Regions from separate parts of the Nitrobacter hamburgensis X14 genome, predicted to be linked through region 1. Evidence: predicted binding sites of a transcription regulator. Region 1 holds the regulator's gene; the other holds the start of a gene.
The links. Region 1 encodes PhoB, which activates phosphate uptake and scavenging genes when phosphate is short. Its sites were predicted from a motif close to TGTCATNNANCTGTCAT; they were not measured.

Region 1 (4,401 bases):
CCATGGAAGGCGCCCTCGAAGGTGACGAGGCGATAGCGTTCCGGATGACCTTTGGAGGCATGATAGCGGCGCACAACCTTGATGGCGCACTCCACCGCCTCGGCGCCGGAATTGGCGAAGAAGGCGAAGTCGGCAAAGCTCTGCTCGCACAGCCGCGCCGCCAGCCGCTCGCCGTCCGGCGACTTGAACAGATTCGAGACGTGCCAGAGCTTTGCCGCCTGCGCCTGAAGCGCGGCGACGAGGTGCGGGTGGCAGTGGCCAAGCGCGTTCACAGCAACGCCGCTGGTGAAGTCGAGATAGCGTCCGCCGTCGGAGCCGACCAGCCACGCGCCCTCGCCGCTCTCGAATGAGAGATCGGCTCTTGCGAAAACGGGCAACAGATGGGACGGCGCGGCTCTGGTCATGACGGTTTGCCGGTTGATGGTGGGGGCGGATCGATCCGACTGCGCTGTGGCGCGATCAACTGTCAGCCCCGGAAACGAAACGTGCCGCCTTTCCGGCGGCACGTGAGTGTTATTCTAGGTGCGCGGCGATCCCTGTCAATATTCCCTTGCACGCCGGTGATGCGCGAAAGTCGCAGAGAGAGCCGATCTTTCCGATTTCATTGCAGAACATGTGGACGCCGCCAGGCCTGACTCTTGCGCGCGAGTCACGGCATATTGTAGCGTTAAGGCCGTCGGATACGACATCTCGTGCGGCAGTTTTGATCCTCGATGGTCCTGTTCTCGGCGTAAACGCCCGGGCGGTTTTCCCGCCCGGCGAGGGTTAAGGGATTCTGCCCACACGGGTTTTCAGGGGGACGCTTCAGGGCGGCCTTGCGGAGGCACGCGTGACATAAGGGAAAACGTGCGATGACGGTGATAACCTGGACCGACGACCGCGTCGAGCAACTGAAGAAGCTTTGGGAAGCGGGTCTCTCCGCAAGTCAGATCGCCGCTGAACTCGGCAACGTGACGCGCAATGCGGTGATCGGCAAGGTACACCGGCTCGGCCTGTCGGGCCGCGCCAAGAGCCCTTCGTCAACGGTGCCACGGCCGCGCAAGGCCCGTCCGGCCCAGCACGTCATGCGGGTGTCGCGCCCGGTCTCCCGCGGCAACACCGCACTCGCCCACGACTTCGAGGTCGAACTCGAGCCGGATCCGATCGCCTTCGACAACGTGGTGCCGATGAGCCAGCGGCTGTCGCTGCTCGAACTCAACGAAGCCACCTGTCACTGGCCGGTCGGCGATCCCTCGAGTCCGGAATTCTTCTTCTGCGGCGGCAAGGCACTCAACGGCCTGCCCTATTGCGCACACCACTCGCGCATTGCTTATCAGCCCGCCGCCGACCGCCGCCGCCAGCCGCCGAAGGTACGGTAATCAGACTGAAGAACGGGTCGCTCCTGCCAACGCAAGGAGGCCTCTATTCACCAGCGCCCGTGACGATGTCGGGCGCCGCTTCGGTCCTTCACACCAATTGATACGCCCGGGACTATAGAGCGTTTTCGAGCGAAGCATGTCCTCGGGCTTGACCCGAGGAGGGCACCGGTTCGCGTGAAGAAAACGCGTCAAATCAAAATCATAGAGCCAGCTTCTGATTCCATCAGAAACGAAAAGGCTCAAGGTCCCGCCTTCGCGGGAACGACGCTGGCTTTATGCAGCGCCTGTATAATGCCTTGCTATTCCGCCTTCGCGAAGCGCTCATCCAGCGCGTAGCCCGCGCCGCGCACCGTGCGGATCGGATCCGGCTCGCCGCCGGGATTGATCAGCTTGCGCAGCCGCCCGATATGAACGTCCACGGTGCGCTCGTCGATGTAGATGTCGCGGCCCCAGACGCTGTCGAGCAATTGCTCGCGGCTGAACACCCGGCCCGGATGCTCCAGAAAGAATTCCAGCAGGCGATACTCGGTCGGACCGAGATCGATCGGGCGGCCGGAACGCGCGACGCGATGCTTGTCGCGATCGAGCTCGATATCGCCAAAGCTCAGGATCGTGGCGAGCCGCTCCGGGCTCGCGCGCCGCAGCAGCCCCTTCACCCGCGCCAGAAGCTCCGGCACCGAGAACGGCTTGACGACGTAGTCGTCGGCGCCGGTCGCAAGTCCCCGCACCCGCTCGCTCTCCTCGCCGCGGGCGGTAAGCATGATGATCGGAAGCTGCCTGGTCTCGGGGCGCGCCCGCAGACGGCGGCACAGTTCGATGCCGGACAGGCCCGGCAGCATCCAGTCCAGCACCACAAGGTCGGGGGTGCGCTCCTTCAGCCACGTATCGGCCTCGTCGCCGCGCGCCACCGTTTCAACCTCGTAACCTTCGGCGTCGAGATTATAGCGCAGCAGCGTCGTCAGCGCCTCTTCGTCCTCGACCACCAGAATGCGTGCACTCATCGTGTGTTCTCGCCTGCTCTCGTTTCAGTTTCCCGGAGCCGCCGATGCGAAACCCGTCGTGTCCCCCTTGGGGCGCTTGTCGAGCATCTGCTGGCCCTCGATCATGTAGAACACCGTCTCCGCGATATTGGTTGCGTGGTCGCCGATCCGCTCGATGTTCTTGGCGCAGAACATCAGGTGGATACAGAACCCGATGTTGCGTGGGTCTTCCATCATGTAGGTCAGAAGTTCGCGGAACAAGGAGGTGCAGATGGCGTCCACCTCCTCGTCCCCCTTCCAGACCGCCATCGCCGCCGGCAGGTCGCGCGCCGCATAGGCATCGAGCACCGCCTTGACCTGGGACTGCACGAGGTCGGTCATGTGTTCGAGGCCGCGGATCAGTTTCATCGGATGGAAATCGCTATCGAGCGCAACCACACGCTTGCCCATGTTCTTGGCGAGATCGCCGATCCGTTCCAGATCGGCGGCGACCCGCATGGCGCCGACGATCGCGCGCAGGTCGACCGCCATCGGTTGCCGCCGCGCGATGGTGAGCACGGCGCGTTCCTCGATCATGCGCTGCAGCCGGTCGATTTCGGCATCGGCGGCGACGACGCGGGCGCCCAATGCGGTGTCGCGGCGGATCAGCGCATCGAGGGATTCGACGATCTGCCGTTCGGCGAGACCGCCCATCTCGGCAACCAGCCGCGTCAGTTCCTGGAGATCGTCGTCGAAAGCCTTGGTGGTGTGTTCGAAAGCCATTTCAAATCTCCCCGCCCATCCGCGCGTTTCAGCCGAAGCGGCCCGTGATGTAATCCTGGGTGCGGCGGTCGGCCGGCGAGGTGAAGACCTTGTTGGTCGGCCCGAACTCGACCATCTCACCGAGATACATGAACGCGGTGGTGTCCGAGACACGCGCCGCCTGCTGCATGTTATGGGTGACGATCGCGATGGTATAGTGTTCCTTGAGTTCGTCGATCAGTCCCTCGATTTTGGCCGTGGAGATCGGATCGAGCGCCGAGCACGGCTCATCGAACAGGATCACTTCCGGCCGCAGCGCGACCGTCCGCGCGATGCACAGGCGCTGCTGCTGACCGCCGGAGAGACTAAGCCCGCTGGCATTGAGCTTGTCCTTGACTTCGTTCCACAAGGCGCCGCCCTGCAGCGCCTTCTCCACCCGATCGTCCATCTCCGACTTCGACAGCTTTTCATAAAGGCGGATGCCGAACGCGATGTTCTCGTAGATCGTCATCGGGAACGGCGTCGGCTTCTGGAACACCATGCCGACCCGCGCGCGCAGAAGATTGAGATCGAGCCTGGGGTCGAGAATGTCGGTATTGTCCAGCAACACCTGCCCTTCGACGCGCTGGCCGGGATAGAGGTCGTACATGCGGTTGAAGACGCGGAGCAGGGTCGATTTTCCGCAACCCGAGGGACCGATGAAGGCCGTCACGCGGTTGGCGGCGATCGACAGGTTGATATTCTTCAGCGCCTGGTGCTGGCCGTAATAGAAATTGAGGTTACGGGCGGCAACCTTGGCGGGAGCGTCGGGATCGATCACCGACGGCGGAACGGCCGGGCGCGAGGCGGCGGCGGAAACATCGGTCATTTTGCGGTCCTCTCAGAGCCGATCAACCGCGCACCGATGTTCAGCGCCAGCACGGTCAACGTGATCAGCAGCGCGCCGCTCCACGCCAAATCCTTCCAATAGGCGTAGGGGCTCTGCACGAAGTTGTTGATGGTGACCGGAAGGTTGGCGATCGTGTGGGTCACATCCATGCTGAAGAACTGGTTGCTCAGCGCCGTGAACAGCAGCGGCGCGGTCTCACCGGCAACGCGCGCGGTGGCAAGCAGCACGCCGGTGATCAGTCCCGCCCGCGCGGCGCGATAGGCGATGCGCTTGATGACCAGCGAGCGCGGCAGACCAAGCGCGGAGGCCGCCTCGCACAACGAGTTCGGCACCAGGTTCAGCATGTCCTCCGTCGTGCGCACCACGACCGGAATGACGATCACCGCAAGCGCGAGCGAACCCGCCAGCGCCGAGAAGCCTCCCATCGGCACCA
Region 2 (4,401 bases), 1.1 Mb from region 1:
CTGCCCGCGCCACCGGCGGCGGCTCGCGGCATGATAATGCGAAAAGTCGTACCTTGTCCCGGCTCTGACTCCACCATCATCCGGCCACCGAGCTGCTGGGTGACGAGATTATAGACGACATGAAGCCCAAGGCCGGTGCCACCCTCATTGCGACGCGTGGTGAAGAAGGGATCGAACGCTTGCCGCTGGACGTCCGACGTCATGCCGACGCCATTGTCGGCAAAAATGATCTCGATGTCACCATTGGCGCGCGGTCTCGCCGCGATGGAAATCGTGCCGGACCGTCCGTCCGGAAACGCGTGATTGGCGGCGTTGAGAAAGAGGTTGGTCAAAATCTGCCCGTATGAGCCGGGAAAACCGTCGATAATCAGACCTTCCGGGACGTCGACGGCGATACCGATCGGAGACCGCTTGAGCACCGGGCGCAGGCTCCTGACGATCTGGTCGGTGGATTCACCCAAATTGAACTGGCGGCGTTCGGCATGGGACCGGTCGACGGCGACCTGCTTGAAGGACTCGATCAGCTCGCCCGCGCGGTGCAGGTTCGCCACCAGTTGCTGGGCGGCATCGCGGCAGATCCGCACGAACTCCTCGAGCTGCGACCGCCTCAGCGGCGCCGCAGACCGCAGCTCGGTGTCGAAGGTGTCGGCGCGTCGCGCGAAACTCGACGCGACAGTCAGGCTGATTCCGATCGGGTTGTTCACCTCGTGCGCGACGCCTGCGACCAGCCCGCCGAGCGCGGCAAGTCGCTCCGCGTCGATCAGGTTCCGCTGCGCCGCGTTCAACTCCAGCAGGGCGCTTTCGGCTCGTTCCTTCGACGCCCGCAATTCGTCCTCGGCATCGCGCTTGGCGATGGCATTCTTGCGGAACACCTCGACGGCGCGCGCCATGGCGCCGATTTCGTCCCGCGCGTCGGTGCCGGCGACCTTGCGATCGTAGTCGCCGGACATGATCGCGCGCATCGATGTCATGATCTGCCGCAAAGGCAGACGGATGCTGAGCGCGATGATGACGCCCGCGACGACGATGATCGCGAGGAAGATCGCGGCGATCCACAGCATCTTGCGGGAGATATCCGCGAGCGTATGGTCGAACGTCATTTGCGCGCTCTGCTCGCGCTGTCGCATCTTGACCGACAGGCCGTCGATCGCGCCGATGGTCTCCGCCTGGCTGGCGTCGATGGAGTTGCGCAGCAGGTCCGTCCGTTTGGCGAGCAATTCGGCAAGGTTTCCAATGCCGTCGTGCAGCGCGGAAGTCCGGGATTTGAGCCGCCGCAGCGCATCGCGCTGGAGATCGTTGTCCGAAAAATCGATCATCGCCGGAATGGTGCGCTCGATCGCATCGGCACTCTTGCGGACCTCGTCCGCGCTGGTCGAAGCCGGCGCCAGATAGTAGGCGTTCGCGGCCACCAACATCGCGGTGAACGTCTCGCGGGATTTCCCGAGTGTCGGCCAGATCCGGGCCTCGCGGCGACCGGTCGCGCCCTCGATGATCGAGTAGAGTCCCGCCATGTCCTTGGCGGGCGCCAGGATCTGGTCCTCGTAGGTTTTGGTAATCGCTGTCTGCAATGCGCGCAGTTCCCCGAAGCCGCTGAGAAAACGTTCGGTGGCGCGCTCCAGCTCATTGACCGAGCCCGACAGCATCGGGTCGGTCGAGGCGCGCGTGCTCAAGGTGCCGAGGACGGCCTCGCGCAACAGCAGGATTTCCGCAAACAGATCGGGGCTGGGCTGGTTGATGTAGCGGTGGATCAGATTTTGCAGCCGACCGGTCTCACTCTCGAGAACCGCGAGGATCTTGTCGGATTTCCTGACCTGACGCACGTCGTCCCACGCAGACCCCAGGGTCTTGGCGCCGCTCCATATCAACAGCGCCAGCACCAACACCACCGCAGAATTCAACGCCGCGATCGAGAGAATGCGCCACCGGATCGGAATCGCCCGAACCAGCCCCACGATGCCCGAGCGGCCCTGCGCCGCCAGACCTTCCTGCTCCTGCTGTTCCGCACCTGTGCCGTTCCGGGACTCGGCCAAGGCCAAGTCACTGACCTTGCCGATTCGTGCGATGTGGCTTGTCGTCTGCAGTCCGCACTGTGCCTTCATCGAGTCGTGCCTTTATAACTCCGGCGACAGCGGCTTCAAACGACTGCCAGAATAAGGACTGCCAGGCGACGACTTTAGCGCCCGCAAGCTTGGTCTGTCGATGCGAGCCGGCCTGCCCGGAAAGCCACGACATAACGGCGCAATGGGGCACCGGCGCTTGTCCCCTTTGATGGAGTCATCCGTCGGGAGAAAAGGTTCAACGCGATGGAGCCTCAACCTGGTCGCTTGATAACGGCCGCCTGCCGCGCCGGTCGTGAATTGCAGCGGCCGCGCGTTGGTCCTATCAGAAACGCATGACAGCGGGGCAGCCCCGGCCCCGCCGTGTGCGGAGGGCAAGGCACGATGCGAACACCGGCATGGAGACTGGCGCTGCTGTTCTGCGCGGTGCAATTCACTGCCGCACTGCCGCACTGCCGGCTCCGGCACGCGCCGTCACCGAGATCGCGTGGTGGCACGCGATGTCCGGCGAACTCGGCCGGCGGCTCGGACGGCTCGCCACCGAATTCAACGGGTCTCAATCCGAGTACCGGATCGTGCCGACCTACAAGGGCAACTACACCGAGACGGTGACCGCGGCGATCTTCGCGTTCCGCTCGCGGAGCCAGCCGGCGATCGTGCAGGTCAACGAAATCGCCACCGGCACCATGATGGCGGCTCAGGGGGCGATCTATCCGGTCTTCGAGCTGATGCGCGACGAGGACGAAGCGTTTTCCCCGGCGGCCTATCTTCCGGCCATCACGGGATACTATGCCGATGTCGCGGGCAACCTGCTGTCGTTCCCGTTCAATGTCTCGACCCCCATCCTCTATTACAACAAGGACCTGTTCCGCACCGCCGGTCTTGATCCCGAGAGGCCGCCGAAGACCTGGCCGGAGGTCGGCGAAGCCGCGAAGAGGCTGCGCGAGGCCGGGGTCGCTTGCGGCTTCACCACGTCGTGGCCGTCATGGGTCAATGTCGAGAGTTTTCTCGCCTTGCACAATCTGCCGATCGCAACGCGCGCCAACGGGTTCGGCGGGCTCGACGCCGTCCTCATTTTCAACAATCCACTGATGGTCCGCCACGTTGCCCAACTCGCCGAATGGCAGAAGACCGGAATTTTCGACTATAGCGGCCGGGGAACGGCTGCCGAGCCTCGTTTCCAGCATGGCGAATGCGGCATCTTCATGGGCTCTTCGGCGACCCGCGCGGATATCATCGCCAATTCCAAATTCGCCGTCGGCCAAGGCATGCTGCCGTTTTGGCCGGATGTCGAAGGCGCGCCGCAGAACACCATCATCGGCGGCGCCACATTATGGGTGCTGCGCGATCGCCCGCGCGAGGAATACAAGGGCGTCGCAAAATTCTTTGCCTATCTGTCGAAGCCCGAAGTACAGGCAGCCTGGCACCAGCACACCGGCTACCTGCCGATTACCCGCGCGGCATTCGATCTCACCCGCGCGCAGGGCTTTTACGATCGCAATCCGGGGTCCGCGATCGCGATCGAACAGATGACGCTGAAGCCGCCGACCGAGAATTCAAGGGGGTTGCGGCTCGGGTCGTTCGTTCTGATCCGCGCCGTCATCGAGGACGAACTCGAACAGGCCTTCAGCGGCAAGAAGAGCGCGCAGGCCGCGATGGATTCGGCGGTGGCGCGCGGCAACAAGCTGCTGCGCCAGTTTGAGCGCACCAATCCGTGACGAGTGTCGGGCAGTCGTTACGGTTGCCATTGCCAGGCATGGCCCATTCCAGAAACGGCGTCGCTTCCGCTTGCCTATGCGAAGAACGGAGTCGCTTCGCTCGCCTATGACCCGGCAATCCATCCCTTTGAGACGATGGATGCCCGGATCAAGTCCGGGCATGACGACGTCTGATTCCATCAATACGATCAGTCCTCTCGGACTCGTGCGCGCCTATTCCTTCTTCGGCTCTTTCGACATCCGCTCGAGGCGCTCCTGCATCTCTTTCATCTGACGGCGAAGATCCTCGATATTGTCGCCGGCATTATTGTCGCCTGCATTTGAGGCGTCAGGCGTTTTCTCCGGTTCGGGCGCGGCGGTCCCACTGCGCGGCGGCACGAACGGCTTGAACATCGAGAATGTGCGTTCGAACAATTCCATGTTGCGGCGGACATGCTCTTCGAGCGGCGCGAAGGGGGTGCCGCTGAAGGTGCTGGTCATCTGCTTGCGAAACTTCTCCTGCTCGCGGGTCAGCATGTCGATCGAGCGTTCGAGATATTTCGGCACCACCATCTGCATGCTGTCGCCATAGAAACGGATCAGCTGCCGCAGGAACGTGGTCGGGAGCAGATTCTGTCCGGCCTTGT

Region 2: the regulator PhoB is predicted to act here: its motif matches at 2,382-2,398, upstream of ugpB (sn-glycerol-3-phosphate ABC transporter substrate-binding protein UgpB).

What each region holds. Positions count from the first base shown of each region.
Region 1 is NC_007964.1:699,693-704,093, reverse strand. It holds gene NHAM_RS03330 (aspartate aminotransferase family protein) at 1-404, opposite strand, end outside; gene NHAM_RS03325 (GcrA family cell cycle regulator) at 852-1,358, shown strand; gene phoB (phosphate regulon transcriptional regulator PhoB) at 1,658-2,359, opposite strand; gene phoU (phosphate signaling complex protein PhoU) at 2,384-3,100, opposite strand; gene pstB (phosphate ABC transporter ATP-binding protein PstB) at 3,129-3,947, opposite strand; gene pstA (phosphate ABC transporter permease PstA) at 3,944-4,401, opposite strand, start outside.
Region 2 is NC_007964.1:4,055,178-4,059,578, forward strand. It holds gene NHAM_RS18905 (sensor histidine kinase) at 1-2,099, opposite strand, end outside; gene ugpB (sn-glycerol-3-phosphate ABC transporter substrate-binding protein UgpB) at 2,456-3,775, shown strand; gene phaR (polyhydroxyalkanoate synthesis repressor PhaR) at 3,989-4,401, opposite strand, start outside.